DNA from 4 places in the Enterobacter pseudoroggenkampii genome. Region 3 is predicted to be linked to each of the others. Evidence: predicted binding sites of a transcription regulator. Region 3 holds the regulator's gene; each other region holds the start of a gene.
What was found. Region 3 encodes CRP, which controls carbon source genes, mostly activating them, when cyclic AMP is high. Its sites were predicted from a motif close to ATGTGANNNNNNTCACAT; they were not measured.
Positions count from the first base shown of each region.

Region 1: a site for CRP is predicted at 2,403-2,420, ahead of bhsA (multiple stress resistance protein BhsA). Genes of this name have one in related genera too.
Region 2: a site for CRP is predicted at 1,665-1,682, ahead of OTG14_RS15010 (glycine dehydrogenase). Genes of this name have one in related genera too.
Region 4: a site for CRP is predicted at 2,050-2,067, ahead of aaeR (HTH-type transcriptional activator AaeR). Genes of this name have one in related genera too.

Region 1 covers NZ_JAPMLV010000001.1:923,230-927,441, reverse strand. The annotation lists gene mfd (transcription-repair coupling factor) at 1-447, shown strand, start outside; gene ldtC (L,D-transpeptidase LdtC) at 1,031-1,996, shown strand; gene bhsA (multiple stress resistance protein BhsA) at 2,074-2,331, opposite strand; gene comR (TetR family copper-responsive transcriptional repressor ComR) at 2,576-3,211, shown strand; gene OTG14_RS04505 (glycine zipper 2TM domain-containing protein) at 3,271-3,810, opposite strand; gene OTG14_RS04500 (NAD(P)/FAD-dependent oxidoreductase) at 4,004-4,212, opposite strand, start outside.
Region 2 covers NZ_JAPMLV010000002.1:380,443-384,654, reverse strand. The annotation lists gene pmbA (metalloprotease PmbA) at 1-712, shown strand, start outside; gene cybC (cytochrome b562) at 754-1,140, shown strand; gene OTG14_RS15015 (Hok/Gef family protein) at 1,055-1,333, opposite strand; gene OTG14_RS15010 (glycine dehydrogenase) at 1,783-2,121, shown strand; gene OTG14_RS15005 (SFCGS family glycine-rich protein) at 2,132-2,494, shown strand; gene OTG14_RS15000 (DUF4312 family protein) at 2,497-2,796, shown strand; gene OTG14_RS14995 (DUF4311 domain-containing protein) at 2,819-3,595, shown strand; gene OTG14_RS14990 (DUF4310 family protein) at 3,609-4,212, shown strand, end outside.
Region 3 covers NZ_JAPMLV010000007.1:136,667-140,878, forward strand. The annotation lists gene argD (bifunctional acetylornithine/succinyldiaminopimelate transaminase) at 1-69, shown strand, start outside; gene OTG14_RS21140 (YccS/YhfK family putative transporter) at 66-2,153, opposite strand; gene crp (cAMP-activated global transcriptional regulator CRP) at 2,211-2,843, opposite strand; gene OTG14_RS21150 (OsmC family protein) at 3,155-3,559, shown strand; gene OTG14_RS21155 (phosphoribulokinase) at 3,626-4,212, opposite strand, start outside.
Region 4 covers NZ_JAPMLV010000006.1:172,805-177,016, forward strand. The annotation lists gene aaeB (p-hydroxybenzoic acid efflux pump subunit AaeB) at 1-756, opposite strand, end outside; gene aaeA (p-hydroxybenzoic acid efflux pump subunit AaeA) at 762-1,694, opposite strand; gene aaeX (p-hydroxybenzoic acid efflux pump operon protein AaeX) at 1,702-1,905, opposite strand; gene aaeR (HTH-type transcriptional activator AaeR) at 2,085-3,011, shown strand; gene OTG14_RS20385 (YagU family protein) at 3,231-3,845, shown strand; gene tldD (metalloprotease TldD) at 3,892-4,212, opposite strand, start outside.

The sequences.
Region 1 (4,212 bases), on a different contig from region 3:
CAGACCGAGGTCGAGCTGCGTATGCCTTCCCTGCTGCCTGATGATTTCATTCCGGACGTGAATACCCGTCTCTCATTCTACAAACGCATCGCCAGCGCGAAGAAGGAGAACGAGCTGGAAGAGATCAAGGTTGAGCTGATCGACCGCTTTGGTCTGCTGCCCGATGCGGCGAGAAATTTGCTGGATATCGCGAGACTGCGCCAGCAGGCGCAGAAGCTGGGGATTCGCAAGCTCGAAGGCAATGAAAAAGGCGGCGTGATTGAATTCGCCGAGAAGAACCACGTCAACCCGATGTGGCTCATCGGTCTGCTGCAAAAACAGCCGCAGCATTTCCGTCTGGATGGCCCAACGCGTCTGAAATTTACCCAGGAGCTGACGGAGCGCAAAACCCGTATGGACTGGGTGCGTAACTTTATGCGTCAGCTGGAAGAGAACGCGATCGCATAACCTCCATTCCCCTCTTAACTGAGGAATTTCATGTAGTTTATTAACCGGAAGCGATGAAAGTTGCTTCCGGAAAATGAATAGCTTACAGCGACCCCCTGGTCCGGCTGTAAATCGCTGAGGCGTTTGCCTTCCGGCCGGGGCGAGGCGCAGGGATGCGCCGAGAGGGCGGGCTTTACAGGGATGTTACCTCCGCCCGTCCCCGAAAAGCCAGAAGGAATAAGCCGAAGGTACCGCGTAGCGGCGATTTACCGCCGGGAGCCCGGGTCGCCAGGGTGGTGGCGACTGAGCCACCCTGGCACGTTCACAGGTCATGTCGTTACAGAGTACTAAGGAACATAAAGTGAACGGAATGACCACCAGAGTCGTATGTTCCCCCTCACCCCAGCCCTCTCCCTCAAGGGAGAGGGGGTCGTCCGTGCAGGCATTATTTTATGGGGATCCCTTCCCCTGTTAGCCCAGCGCTACGGGGGGACAATTTACAAACTCTTTGCACTTCACACGATCTTCCCGACATACCCATTCGCCATAATTATGTTTAACGCCTTATAAAACAATAACCTTATCATTTACATGGATTATGGTGATGATGACCTCTTCGCGTTTTACTCGCTGGATGACCCTGTTTGCGCTGGCAGCCACCGTCGCGGTTGCGCTTCCTGCTCGCGCAAACACCTGGCCCCTTCCCCCTCCCGGCAGCAAGGTGGTGGGTGAAAACCGCTTTCATGTGGTTGAAAATAATGGCGGTTCGCTGGAAGCGATTGCCAAAAAATATAACGTCGGTTTTCTGGCTCTGCTGCAGGCGAACCCCGGCGTCGACCCTTACGTCCCGCGCGCGGGCAGCGTGTTGACCATCCCGTTACAGACTATCCTGCCGGACGCCCCGCGCGAGGGGATGGTGATAAACCTGGCCGAGCTGCGTCTGTACTATTACCCGCCGGGTAAAAACGAAGTGACGGTCTACCCGATTGGTATTGGTCAGCTGGGCGGTGACACGCTGACGCCGACGATGGTCACCACCGTCTCGGATAAACGCGCGAATCCAACCTGGACCCCGACGGCCAATATTCGTGCCCGCTATAAAGCTCAGGGCATTGATCTTCCAGCCGTGGTGCCGGCAGGCCCGGATAACCCAATGGGACACCACGCGATCCGCCTGGCAGCCTACGGTGGTGTTTACCTGCTGCACGGCACGAATGCGGACTTTGGCATCGGCATGCGCGTCAGTTCCGGATGTATTCGTCTGCGCGATGACGATATCAAAACGCTGTTTAACGTCGTTACGCCGGGAACCAAAGTGAATATTATCAATACGCCGATTAAGGTTTCTGAGGAGCCGGGCGGCGTGCGGCTGGTCGAAATTCACCAGCCGCTATCGAAAAACATTGGCGATGATCCGCAGACGCTGCCCATTAACCTGAATGCCGCGATGGTAAGCTTCAAAACGAATGCGAATACCAACAGCGTGGTGATGGAGCGCGCGATGGAAGCCCGGTCAGGCATGCCGACCGATGTCACCCGGCATCACGATGTAATCCAGCAATCGATGTAAATCATAAATAAAAAAAACGCCCTGCTCAGCAGGGCGTTTTTTTATTGCAGTGGCATAAATGAGGGTTTATGCCCGGCTTATTTGTAGATGACAGCCGTGCCGTGCAGGGTGTTAGGACCGGTCACAGAGGTGATGCGGTAAGATTTTGCACCCATCTCTTGCGCTTTTTGCGCCAGCTGATCTTCCAGTGACCCCAGGTTAGTCCCGGCAGACGCAGAGATCGTCCCGACTTTATGCTGATCGACCGGAGTGGACTGTACCTGTACAGCAGCAAAGCTTGCGAAAGAGAGTGAACTCAGAACAGCAGCAGCGATGAGGGTTTTTACGTTTTTCATGATGTTTACCTTTAGCAGATGAATTTGGAGGTCGTTATCTATTTAGTTAACGATCGATAGGTAAATCATAAATGTGATCCAGGTCACGCGTCAACATAATTTTATAACGACCATTAATTTAATTTTAAAGTCGTTATTTTTCATATAGATATGATTAATATATTTTTAAGCATTCAGCACTGGTGGTGGGTTGCGTTTATTTTTATAATGGTTATTCACCAAACCAACAGAGGACCAACGGCACATGACAACCGACGTCACGAGTTGTGCGAAGAAAAGCCGTGGCCGACCAAAAGTGTTTGACAGGGATGCAGCGCTTGATAAGGCCATGACTCTCTTCTGGCAACATGGGTATGAAGCAACCTCGCTTTCCGATCTGGTAGAAGCTACCGGAGCCAAAGCGCCGACGCTGTATGCCGAATTTACCAATAAAGAGGGGCTGTTCAGGGCGGTGCTGGACAGATACATTTCGCGTTTTGCAGCGAAACATGAAGCCCAGCTATTTTGTGAAGAGAAAAGCGTCGAACAGGCGCTTCGGGATTACTTCACCGCCGTCGCGACCTGCTTCACCAGTAAAGATACGCCTGCGGGCTGCTTTATGATTAACACCTCTGCCACCCTGGCGGCGTCCTCGAAAGAGATTGCCAATACGGTGAAATCGCGTCATGCGATGCAGGAGGAGACGCTGAGCGCCTTTCTGGCACAGCGCCAGCAGCGCGGTGAAATCCCTGCGCAGTGCAACCCCCAACTGCTGGCACAATACCTGAGCTGTATTTTGCAGGGGATGTCGATCAGCGCCCGTGAAGGGGCTACGCTGGAAAAACTGCAGAATATTAGCGAAACCACGCTGCGACTGTGGCCTGAGCTACTGAAAATCTGAAGCAAAAAAAAGCTCCTCAGCCTGAGCGCATGAGGAGCTAAATTCAGAGAACATCTTTTTTACACTTTGTTATTCAGAACCAGCTGGCCATTTCCATCCAGTGGAATTTGCGTGCCCGGGTCTTTATCCATGCGGATTTTGCCCTGCTGATCGCCAATTTTGTACGTCACGTCATAGCCCAGCATTTTTTCCGACTTGTCATAGACGGTTTTGCAGCGTTGCTGAGTCGTGGTGTAGGTATCATTATCCTGCATCGCGCCCTGTACCTGGTTACCGGCATAGCCGCCACCCAGCGCGCCGACCACGGTCGCCACATCTTTGCCCCGGCCGCCGCCGAACTGGTGACCAATCACGCCACCCGCTACCGCGCCCAGAACAGAACCGGCAATGCGGTTTTCATCCTGCACCGGACGACGGTGCGTCACGGAGACGTTACGGCACTCCTGACGAGGCGTTTTTACCGTTTCTTTAATCGGTGTAGCAGAAACCACCTGCGCATACTGCGGGCCGCGATCTAATACGTTGAGACTGGCAACGGCAGCCACACCTAACGCAGCCGCGACGCCAATCCCTATACCCGCCAACATTGATTTATTCACGGGACTTCCTCCTTTGTTGCTATTGGTAACAATTTTGCAATGGAGGCACGGCTTCGCCAATAAGATAAAGGATCAAAAAAGGGGCGTTGAGAGGAGATATATTGTATTTAGGAGAACTCTCAAGCACTCAAACTGTGATCTACAGCATGAAATGCTAAAAACTCCCTCCGGAGGACCCGGAGGGAGTGAAAGATTAGTGCAGCTTCAGACGCGGACGGATCACGCGGTTGATTCTGCCCACCAGCATCATCAGCCCGGTTTTGAAGTAGCCGTGCAGCGCAATCTGGTGCATGCGGTACAGGGAGATATACACGAAGCGGGCAATGCGCCCTTCTACCATCATTGAGCCGCGCATCAGGTTGCCCATCAGGCTGCCGACGGTAGAGAAGTTTGACAGCGACA
Region 2 (4,212 bases), on a different contig from region 3:
GGACTTGCAGTCTCCGGAGTGGGTGGGAAAAGAGTGTGCCGAACGCACGCTGTCTCGCCTGTCGCCGCGCAAACTCTCCACCATGAAGGCCCCGGTTATTTTTGCCAACGAAGTGGCGACCGGTCTGTTTGGTCATCTGGTGGGCGCTATCGCGGGTGGCTCGGTTTACCGTAAATCGACCTTCCTGCTCGATTCGCTGGGCAAGCAAATCCTGCCGGAATGGTTGACCATCGAAGAGCATCCGCACCTGCTGAAAGGGCTGGCCTCCACGCCGTTCGACAGCGAAGGCGTGCGTACCGAACGTCGTGACATCGTCAAAGACGGCGTGCTGACCCAGTGGCTGCTGACTAATTACTCCGCGCGCAAGCTGGGGCTGAAAAGTACCGGACACGCTGGCGGCATCCACAACTGGCGCATTGCCGGGCAGGGCCTGAACTTTGAGCAGATGCTGAAAGAGATGGGTACCGGCCTGGTCGTCACGGAGCTGATGGGCCAGGGCGTAAGCGGCATCACCGGAGACTACTCTCGCGGCGCTGCGGGCTTCTGGGTGGAAAACGGCGAAATTCAGTATCCGGTAAGCGAGATTACGATTGCCGGCAACCTGAAGGACATGTGGCGCAATATCGTTACGGTCGGTAACGATATTGAAACACGTAGCAATATACAGTGTGGTTCTGTACTTCTGCCGGAAATGAAAATCGCCGGCCAGTAATATCCGTAAAGGCGTTTTAATAATAAAAAAGGAAGTGAGCAATGCGTAAACATCTGTTAGCGATCGTCGCGGCTTCAACGCTGGTTCTTGGCTCTTCTGCGTTTGCTGCCGATCTTGAAGACGACATGGGCATCCTCGGTCAAAACCTGAAGGTGGTGCAGAAAACGGACAATGCGGCTGAAATGAAAGACGCGCTGACCAAAATGCGTGAAGCGGCGCTGGATGCACAGAAAGCGACGCCTCCGAAGCTGGAAAGCAAAGCCGCAGACAGTGCAGAGATGAAAGACTACCGTCACGGCTTTGACGTGCTGGTCGGCCAGATCGACGGCGCGCTGAAGCTGGCTAACGAAGGCAAAGTGAAGGAAGCCCAGGCGGCGGCCGAGCAGTTTGTGACCACGCGCAACACGTACCACCAAAAGTATCGTTAATTGGGTGCCTGAGCTGTACGTCCTTTGCCCGTATGCGGAGGCGCATGACGCGCCCCCGCATCCTTGCTCCTGACTTTCCGGAGCGACAATCCATCCTCGCTGTCACTGCAAAAGAATCGTTTCGAAAACTGATCTCGCACAGTGTTTTCCGCGTCACCAGCGTTAAGATGATTATTGTCAAAGCAATAATCATCAAAACTCCAATGCCTGGGTTTTGGCGTTTCATGGATGCCTCCTTGCTTTAAAGCGGGCGAGGTAGCGAACTCCACGGTGTGACGTGTCGTTTCGAGCCCCCGCCCTGATTTTCTATCAGGCGGGGCTTTCCACTTTCCGTCCCATGCCTGAGACGGTCAGTCTCAAGCACCCGTTGCCACTCTAGCGGAGCCCCATAAGAAAACCTTATCCACGTCACATTTCTACGAGCCCGCTCGTAATCTTTTCCGCTTTGCTTGCCCCGTTTTGGCCGCGCAATAGCGTGATATTCATCACGTAAATGCAGCGGTTTATCCAGATTCACCGCATTTATGTGGCACAGATCACTGCCGCGGCTCGCCTTTCCACTTCGAAGTGGAAAACAACTCGCTACAAACAATTCCCCCCCAACGTTAGTTTTATTCCAGAGCCATTAACGGGGTAAGACCAGTGATTAACGGAGCGGTAATGAACGACGTTGGGGAACAGGCGGAGCAAACTGAACAGCTCGCAAACACCATGCTGCAGCAGGTTTATGCCCTGCTGGCCCGGAACAACATCATCCCCAATGCGGTACAGGAGCAGATGCTCACCTCCCACGTGCGCGCCATGGCGCACCGGTCCGTGACCGGCGAGCCGCTGCCGGAGGTTGAAGCAGAGCTGTTTGACGAAATTTCACCGGATTCAATGCGGCTCGCCCGTGAAGTGGTCGCGCAGTTTGGCAACCTTCCTGATGAAGAAGCCTGGCTGCTCTCCGTTCACTTTGAAGTCGCGAAAGACAACCTTTAAGGAGCAACACATGGAACAGATTACAGTCGTGATTGGCGATCGCCTGGGCAAAGGTCAGAAAGTGGCTGCCGGTGTGGAAAAAGCGGGTGGACGCGCGGTGGTTGTGCCGGGCATGGCGGCGGACATGAAGCTGGGTGACATGATGAAGGCGGAAAACGCCACCTTCGGCATCTCCTTCTGCGGCAGCGGCGGCGCGGGTGCCATCACGGCCCAAACCAAATATGGCTATAAGGCCAAATACGGCATGCGTTCCGTGGAAGAGGGCGTGACCGCCATCAACGAAGGCTGCAACGTGCTGGGCTTCGGCTTTATGGATAAAGAAGAGCTGGGCGAGCGTCTGGTACAGGCGTGGCAGAAGAAATACGGCGCATAAGCATGAAAGAACAGTTCACAACCACGGTGAGAGTGAAGGGGAAAGGCGACGCCAAAGCGCGCGCCTTTGCCGACGCGCTCAACCACGTTCAGGCCGCGGTGATGAAAGCTTCACCGCATATCTTACTGCGTATTGAGCCACAGGATGTGCAGGTCGTTCAGGCGCAAGAAGCGGTGCGTAAAGAAGCGTTTCTGTTCTTCTTTCTGCGCCGGGAAAGACGCACCTACAGCGTGGAGCTGGATGTGACCGTCAACGTGACAGCCATCAATCTCGACCAGGTGGATTTCGTCACGCAACGCTGATTATTCATAAAAGGGCAGACTGATGTTCTTAATTATATTAATAAAATCGCTCATCATTGGCGGCCTGGTTGGCGTCGGTGTCGGAGCCGGGGCTGCACGCATGTTTCATGCGCCTACCACACAGGGTATGGGCGCGTTTCGTACGTTGGGGGAACTGAACTCCTGTGAAGGGGATCCGGCGTCCCACTTCTCCTTTGGGTTAGGTTTCTTCTTTAACGCCTGGGCCTCTTCCGTGGCCGCAGGGGCTTTCACACAGGACGTTGACCACCGCATCATCCCGAACTGGGGTGCTGCTGCACTGATGATCAAAAACCGTAACGTCGGCGAAACGCTGCACGATCCGCGCAAAATGGCGATTGCCTGCGGCCTGATCGGCATGATTGTCGTGACCTTCCTTAACCTTACCGCCTCCTCCGTACCGGCTGCGCTTCAGGTCACCGCCGTCAAGGTGCTGGTGCCGGCGGCAAACCTGCTGGTCAACACCGTGATGCCGGTGATCTTCTGGCTGGCGGCCATCGACGCGGGTAAAAAATCGGGCTTCTGGGCGACCATTTTCGGCGGCGCAGCGCAGCTGATTATGGGCAACGCCGTGCCGGGCCTGGTGCTGGGGATCCTGATTGGTAAAGGCGTAGAGGAGAGCGGCTGGAACCACGTCACCAAAGTGATGATGGCGGCTATCGTCCTGCTGTTCGTGCTGAGCGGCTTCTTCCGCGGCTTCGACATGAAGATGATCGAATCCTTCCATCTGACCGTGCCGAACTGGCTTGACATGATCCACAACTCGCTCAGCGGTAAATAACAGGAGCCTCTACATGGAACAGAATAAAGGTTTTTGGTATGCCGACTGGTCGTTCCCGATCTTTGTTGGCCTGCTCTCCTCCGGCGTCTTCGCCGGGACGCACATGTACTACCTCTACGGCATCGGCGCGTTTAACGAAGTGGCCTTCGTGGCGATGCTGAAGGCGGGTATTGATACCGGCGTCTACGGCGCGGTGGCGGCGTTCGGCGCGAGCTTCCTGTTCGCCCGTATTATCGAAGGGTCGCTGGTCGGTATTCTCGACATCGGCGGTGCGATCCAGACCGGCGTGGGCCTCGGGGTTCCGGCGCTGCTGCTGGGCGCGGGGATCATGTTCCCGGTGACCAACTTCATTGCTTCGCTGATCACTGGCCTGGTGATTGGTCTGGCAATTGGCTACGTCATCATCCTGGCGCGTAAGTTCACCATCAACCAGAGCAACTCCACCTACGGCGCAGACGTGATGATGGGCGCAGGTAACGCCTCCGGCCGCTTCCTCGGGCCGTTGATTATCCTCAGCGCCATGACCGCCTCCATTCCTATCGGCGTCGGTTCCCTGCTGGGAGCGCTGGTGTTCTACATCTGGCAGAAGCCGATCACCGGTGGCGCCATTCTGGGTG
Region 3 (4,212 bases):
GAAGACAAAGACATTGAAGACGGGTTAACCCGGTTTGCCGCCGCGGTCGCGAAGATCGTAAAAGGTTAATACGCCGTCCGCTTCAACCTGCGGGTTAGCCAAATCCCGTGATGCGGACGCTGACGCCATGCCACCGACGAAATGGTGTGCATGGTGTTCAGATGCCCCAGTACGCGCTGCAAATGCTGCTCCAGGGTGCTCATTGGCCCGTGGGTTAACGTTTCCGGCGCTTCCAGAATGTTCGAATCTCCCGACTCACCCGGCGAGTCATACTCCAGACGCTGCTGACACCGCTGCAACGCAATTTCACACGACTGCAAATAGCGCTGCGCCAGATCCGGTGTCAGCATCGTGTGCTCGCGCGCCAGCGTGGTCATGGCGTTAATGTGCTCGACGATAAACTGGCTGTGCGTCACCCACAGCTTCATATCTGCCAGATAGTGCGAGTTAAAGCCCGGCTCCTGCATTGCCTGGTTGAGCGAGTTAAACAGGGCGTTGTGCGCCTGGTTGACCTTCATGCGCTGATACGCCAGCGGCGACGGCTGCGGGTCGTCGCTCAGGATCAGGCGAATGGCCTGCTGGTCGGCTTCCAGCGCGTCGTGGGCGTTCTGGCGCAGCAGTCCACTTTGCCACTGCGGCCACAGCCAGACCATGCCGCCAAAGGCAATCAGACAGCCGATCAGGGTATCAATCAGCCTGGCGACAATAAACTGTTCGCCATTGAGCGTGAGCAGCTGCAGGGTATATACCGCCGTCACCGTAAAGCCCACCATCGCCCAGCCGTAGTTTTTGCGGATAATCAGGTAGCTCACCAGCGTAACCGCCAGCATTCCTGCCAGAGTATAGCCTTCCGGCACGTGGAAGTGCAGCGTCACGCCCGCGATGATCAGCCCGGCCATCGTTCCGCCAGCCCGATGCAGAATACGCACCCGCGTGGCGCCATAGCCGTTCTGGGTGACAAACAGCACGGTCATTAAGATCCAGTAGGGTTTCGGCAGATGCAGCGCCATGCCCATCAGGCTGGCGGTACTGAGCATCACGCTAATACGTGCGGCGTTGCGCAGGGCGGACGATTTAAGAGAAAGATAGCTTTTGAGCGCGGGCAATAGCGGCAGCCGTTTCTGCTTATCCGCCATCAGGTCGCGCGGATAGAGCGGGCGCTGCGTGCGCAACACGCGGGCGATACGGCTGAAGTGCCAGGCGGCAAACTGGCCGACCGGGTTATCCGGATGCTGACGAGCGATTTTCTCCAGCGCGCCCAGCTGCTTATCCATGTTAAAGCGCGTCGGGTAGCGGTGATAGAGAATATCATCGGCCAGCACGCGCAGGCGTGCGGACACCGTCTGCGCGTTCCAGCGGATCACCGCTTCGGCGTGACTGCGCTCGACCAGCTTTTGTACCTCCTGCGGGTGGTGCAGGCTCACGGAGATATGCTCCTGCAGATCCAGCCCGACCTGGAAGGTGCGCAGCAGCCGTTTGTACTCGTGGTTCTTGTTGGCGGCGAGCATATGCAGCTGCTGATAGCACTGGCTTATCAGATCCACCACCTTCTGCTGGCGCGTCAGCAGGGGCGGTAAGGATTTTTCCGGATCGGTATGCTGGGTCAGCAGGGTGTATTTGGCTTCGCAGTAATCCGCAAGCTGCACATAGAGCAGGCTCAGGGATTCACGCAGCGGCTGCTCCCGCCACAGCCAGAACCAGAACCAGTTAAACAGGCCGTACCATAATGTCCCCAGGGCGTAGATCAGCAGCGGCTCCCACACCGGCATATTCCCGGCGAGGCTCAGCGTGAAAATGGCCGCAATCAGCGACGCGGGAAGCAAGCGGGCGTGCAGCGAACTGATTTCCGCCGTGACGCCGAGGGTCATCGCCAGCACAGTCAGGATCAGCGGCAGCGGGATATCCCGAGCCAGTAAAAGCTGTACGGCGAGGCTACAGCCCGCAAACAGGCAGCCGCCGATAATCAGGCGTTTGAAAAAGCGCTTATGCGGCGTGTCCAGACCGGCGATGTTGCAGCAGGCAGGCACGAGGGAAAACAGCAGACCTTGCTGAAGATGTCCGAGGATCAGGCCTATAGCCACGGGAAGACACAACACCAGCGTTTGTCGCAGTGCGTAGTTAACTTCCGGGTGATAGATCAGCCTGCGCCACATGGGGAGTAGAGACAAAAACGGCGTGACACCTTGCGATGGCACGCCGTTTAAGCGGAATTAACGCGTTCCGTAAACCACGATGGTTTTACCGTGGGCAGAGATCAGGTTTTGATCTTCCAGCATTTTCAGGATACGACCCACCGTTTCACGAGAGCAACCGACGATCTGACCAATTTCCTGACGGGTAATTTTAATTTGCATGCCGTCCGGGTGGGTCATAGCGTCTGGCTGTTTCGCCAGGTTCAGCAGGGTCTGTGCGATACGGCCAGTCACGTCCAGGAAGGCGAGGTTGCCCACTTTCTCTGAGGTGACCTGCAGACGGCGCGCCATCTGGGAAGAAAGACGCATCAGGATGTCAGGGTTAACCTGAATCAGCTGACGGAACTTCTTGTAAGAAATTTCAGCCACTTCACATGCTGTCTTTGCACGAACCCAGGCGCTACGTTCCTGGCCCTCTTCAAACAGGCCCAGTTCACCGATGAAATCGCCCTGGTTCAGATAAGAAAGGATCATCTCTTTCCCTTCTTCATCTTTGATCAGCACTGCCACCGAGCCTTTAACGATGTAATACAACGTTTCCGCTTTTTCACCCTGGTGAATCAGCGTGCTCTTTGATGGGTACTTATGAATGTGGCAATGAGACAAGAACCATTCGAGAGTCGGGTCTGTTTGCGGTTTGCCAAGCACCATGCGCTGTTATCCTCTGTTATAAGCTGTCACCAGAGTCATCAGATGCATCCGGACTCTGGGGTTGCAATCGAATTCTTACCCATACCCTGGGAAGTCGGCTACCGTAACGTTTCGCAGCCAGTAAAGTTTGATGTCCTCTGCATACATGTGTAACGTCAATGTATTACTGTAGCATCCAGAGTGTTTTAGCATAGCTTTCGCCGCGTGTCTCCTGGTGTCTCGCTTCAGCATGATGCAGGTCGCCTTCCATTGCGAGAAATGTAACGCACGCGTAATCTGTCACCAAAAATGCAACGTTGGAGTTTAAGAATATGCAAGCGCGCGTGAAATGGGTTGAAGGTTTAACGTTCCTGGGCGAGTCCGCGTCAGGACACCAGATTTTGATGGACGGTAACTCCGGCGATAAAGCGCCAAGCCCAATGGAAATGGTGCTGATGGCGGCAGGGGGATGCAGCGCCATTGACGTGGTGTCGATTCTGCAAAAAGGTCGTCATGACGTGACGGATTGTGAGGTTAAACTCACGTCAGAACGTCGCGAAGAGGCGCCACGCCTGTTCACCCATATTAATCTGCACTTTGTGGTCACCGGTAAAGAGTTGAAGGACGCAGCGGTCTCGCGTGCGGTGGATCTGTCTGCGGAGAAGTACTGCTCTGTGGCGTTAATGCTGGAGAAAGCGGTAAAAATCACGCATTCGTATGAAGTGATCGAGGCTTAATTATTGGGGCATCGTGCGTGTTGATGCCCTCACCCTAACCCTCTCCCACAGGGAGAGGGAACATGTTCACGCAATCTGCTTCCCTTCCATCAGTCGCTCCACCAGCGGCGTCATGATGAGCTCCATCGCCAGCCCCATTTTTCCGCCCGGCACGACTAACGTATTCATGTGCGAAATAAACGAGCCCTGCAGCATGGCCAGTAGCCAGGGGTAATCAATGCCTTCGAGATTGCGGAAATGGATCACCACAAAGCTCTCATCCAGAGACGGGATGCTTTTGGCCGCAAACGGGTTGGAGGTATCCACCGTCGGCACGCGCTGGAAGTTGATATGGGTGCGGGAGAACTGCGGCGTCAGGAAGTTGATGTAATCTTCCATGGAGCGCACCACCGAGTCCATCACCGCCTCTCGTGAATGGCCGCGCTCGCTCATGTCGCGCGTCAGCTTCTGGATCCACTCCAGGTTAACGATAGGGACCACGCCGACCAGCAGGTCCACGTGGCGCGCCACGTCGTGTTGAGGGGTGACCACGCCACCGTGCAATCCTTCGTAAAACAGTACGTCGGTGGGTTCCGGCAGCGGTTGCCACGGGGTGAACGTCCCCGGCACCTGATTCCAGGGAACGGCTTCATCATAGGTATGCAGATACTTGC
Region 4 (4,212 bases), on a different contig from region 3:
TGCCTGGGTAATCAGCGTCAGAGAGACGGTGTTGAGGGCCTTCAGGCGACGATTCGCGCGAGCCCAGCGCGAGGACTCCATATTGAGATTGCTGCGCATCCCCTCCAGCGCCTGCGTGCGGCGAACCAACCCGCTCCAGGCTTTATCCACCTCTTCGCTGTCGCCGTGCTTGATGCAGAGCTGCATCAGCTGGTACTGAGCGACAATCAGCGCGTCAAGCTCACGGTCAACTTCCTGCTTGATAGAGCGCGGGGAGAACAGCAGGTCAGCGACGATTGCACTGACAATACCAATGACAATCTCGCTGCATCGCTCCACCGCAAACTGCGGAGCCAGCAGCGGCTCGGACTGGATGGTGATGATAATAATCAGCGCGGTATAGCCCGCCAGCCCCCAGGCGTAGGAGTTCTCCACTTTCACCAGAGACGAGATCCAGGTGCAAAAGCCCGCCCAGATACAGCAGACCATCAGCATCAGCAGCGGCGTGCGGATCATCAGAATAATAATGGTGAGCGCCGCGAAACAGCCGATAAACGTCCCGATGATACGCAACATCCCGCGATAGCGGATCGCGCCTGAATAGGGTTCCCCACCCGCAGCAAAGGCCGGGCCCGCCGCGACAATCGCAGCCGTCAGCACCGCCCAGCGAGGGGTTTCAAGCTGGAAGTGAAAGCCAACAAACAGCGCCAGCACAATGGCACACGCCAGCTTCACGGCGAAGCGAATGTGTTGGCTGGCGATGGAAAAGATGCCCATAGCGATTAACCAAACTCGCGCAGACGGTGGGCGATTTTACGGAAGAACGAGTCCTGGCTGGCATCCCGATCTTTTTCACCGGTAATCACCACCGTCGCCGTGGTACCCGCAGGCCACAGATTTCCCTGCTGCTCGTCCAGGTGGATGCGCACCGGCACGCGCTGGGCCAGACGCACCCACTCGAGGTTGGAATCTACCGTCGCCATCCCTTTAGCATCGTTAGAGCTGCTGGAGTTAGTCACCCCTGCGGCGACGCTGTCGACGGTGCCTTTAAAGACGCGATTGCTGCCCAGCGGCGTGATCTCCGCGCGATACCCTGGACGTACACCCTCCAGCTTGGTCTCTTCCATATAGGCGAGCACGTAGAAGGAGTTCTGTTTAACCAGCGCCACGGCGGTTGAGCCGCGGGTAATGAATTCCCCGGCGTAGACGTTCAGGTTGGTCACCCAGCCATCAGACGGTGCGCGGATCACGGTGCGCTCCAGATCGAGCTTCGCCAGATCGCGCGTTGCCTGCGCTTTCGCCAGCTGGTGTAGCACGGTTTGCAGCACGTTGTTGGACTGGTCAATCTCTTCACGGGACATTGCCTGAACGCCAAGCTGGTTACGGCGGCCAGCTTCGCGACGTTTCTCCGCAGCCAGCGCCTGGTAATAGGCCACGTCCGCTTCCGCCTCTTCCAGTGCTTTCTGGTAACGAGGCTGGTCGATGGTGAACAGAACCTGATCTTTTTTCACCAGCTGGTTGTCGTGGACGTTGACCGCCGTGATAAGACCGGCCACGTCAGGGGCGATCGCCACCACATCGGCGCTGAAGCGTGCATCACGCGTCCACGGTGATTCGGTGTAATAGACCCAGGCGCGGAAAATAGCGATGAAGGCGAGGATAACCAGCGCCATGGTGATGGCAGTGCGGGAGATTTTTCTTGTTAGCGTTTTCACATCAACCTCAGACAAACATGCGCGATATCAGGTAGAACAGGCAGCAATACAGCGCGGTATTGAACAATGCAGGGTGCCAGACGAAATCGTAGATCCCGGTAGGGACCAGCACCTTGCGCACCAGCCAGAAGATCGCCAGTGATAAAAGAAGCTCGAAAAATATCGGTGGGAAGGACAAACCGAACACCACGATAACGGGAAACAGACTCATGTTGACCTTGATTAGAGAGAGTGCAGGCTTCAGAATTTTTTAGCGCACGCCATCGCAGGAGAGCAAGAAACGCCGGGCGAGAATGGCGCAGCCGTTATGTAATAAATAATATATTAACGTAACTGTTATGCTGTTATCTATAATATGTGATCTAAATCACTTTTAAGCCAGAGTGAACAATGGAACGTTTAAAACGCATGTCGGTCTTCGCAAAAGTGGTTGAACTGGGCTCGTTTACCGCCGCTGCCCGCCAGCTTCAGATGAGCGTCTCATCCATCAGCCAGACGGTGTCCAAACTGGAAGATGAGCTTCAGGTCAAGCTGCTCAACCGCAGCACCCGCAGCATTGGGCTGACGGAAGCGGGTAAAATTTACTATCAGGGCTGTCGCCGCATGCTGCTTGAAGTGCAGGATGTTCACGAACAGCTTTATGCCTTCAATAACACCCCCATCGGCACGCTGCGCATCGGGTGTTCTTCAACTATGGCACAAAATGTTCTCGCTGCCATGACGGCGGATATGCTGAAAGAGTACCCCGGGCTTACCGTCAATCTGGTGACGGGTATCCCGGCGCCGGATCTGATTGCCGACGGGCTGGACGTGGTGATCCGCGTCGGCGCGTTGCAGGATTCCAGCCTGTTCTCGCGTCGGCTGGGCAGCATGCCGATGGTGGTCTGTGCATCGAAAAGCTATCTGGCGCAGTACGGTGTGCCGGAGAAACCCGCCGACCTCACCAACCACTCGTGGCTGGAGTACAGCGTACGGCCCGACAATGAATTTGAGCTGATTGCCCCGGAGGGGATCTCCACCCGACTGCTGCCGGAGGGACGGTTTGTCACCAACGATCCGATGACCATTTCGCGCTGGCTGGTGGCCGGCGCCGGGATCGCCTACGTGCCGCTGATGTGGGTGATCAACGAGATCAACAGCGGCGTGCTGGAGATCCTCTTCCCACGCTACCAGTCCGATCCGCGCCCGGTGTACGCCCTGTATACCGAAAAAGACAAACTCCCGCTCAAGGTACAGGTGTGTATTAACTATCTGACCGAGTATTTTGTGGACGTGGCGGAGCTGTTTCAGGGGATGCGGGGAAGAAGGAAGGAATAATCGATTTATCCCTGAAAGTATATGAGCGATGAATATTTCCAGGATAAAACCCCTCTGCATTCTGGAATATTCCTTCGCCACTATCAGGAATAGCTAATTGACACTGCCGCCGCCCGCCCTTTACTTTATAAACAGTCTGCTGTTCAGACTGTTATTAATTTGTTGCTGATATGAATAATAAAATGTATTCCGCAGGATGACGTTAAACAAGGAAAAGAAATGAATCTATTTGAACAAACACCGCCTTCACGCAGGCGCTATGGGCTCGCCGCATTCGTCGGTTTAATTGCAGGGATTGTCTCCGCGTTTGTCAAATGGGGAGCCGAAGTACCGCTTCCGCCACGCAACCCCACCGATCTATTTACCGGCGCATGCGGGCCTGAGCAATTAATAAGAGCCGCAAGCCAGATTGACTGTTCACGTAATTTTTTAAACCCTCCCTATGTATTTTTACGTGACTGGCTGGGTGTTGTTGATCCTAACGCAGCGGTTTATACATTTGCCGGACATATATTTAACTGGGTCGGCGTGACGCATATTATTTTCTCAATCGTCTTCGCTGTCGGGTATTGTGTCGTTGCTGAAGTCTTCCCGAAAATTAAACTCTGGCAGGGTTTGCTGGCGGGTGCGTTAGCTCAGCTCTTTGTGCATATGATCTCCTTCCCGCTGATGGGGCTGACGCCACCGCTGTTTGAGCTGCCGTGGTATGAACACGTGTCAGAGATCGTGGGCCATCTGGTCTGGTTCTGGTCGATAGAAATCATTCGTCGTGATTTACGTAACCGCATCACGCACGAGCCGGATCCGGAGATACCGCTGGGTCACTTACGCTAAAAGAAAGGCGCTACTGATGTAGCGCCTTTTTTATGAAGGAGTCAGGTCAGGCTGTACCGCCCACCGTCAGGTTGTCCACTTTCAGCGTTGGCTGGCCCACGCCAACCGGCAGGCTCTGGCCCTCTTTACCGCAGACGCCCACGCCGTTATCCAGCTTCAGATCGTTACCAACCATCGAGATCTGCTGCATGGCTTCAATACCGGAGCCAATCAGCGTTGCACCTTTCACCGCTTTGGTCACTTTGCCCTTCTCGATCAGGTACGCTTCTGAAGTAGAGAAGACAAACTTACCGGAGGTGATGTCCACCTGGCCGCCGCCAAAGTTTGGCGCAAAGATACCGTAATCAACGGATTCGATAATCTCCTG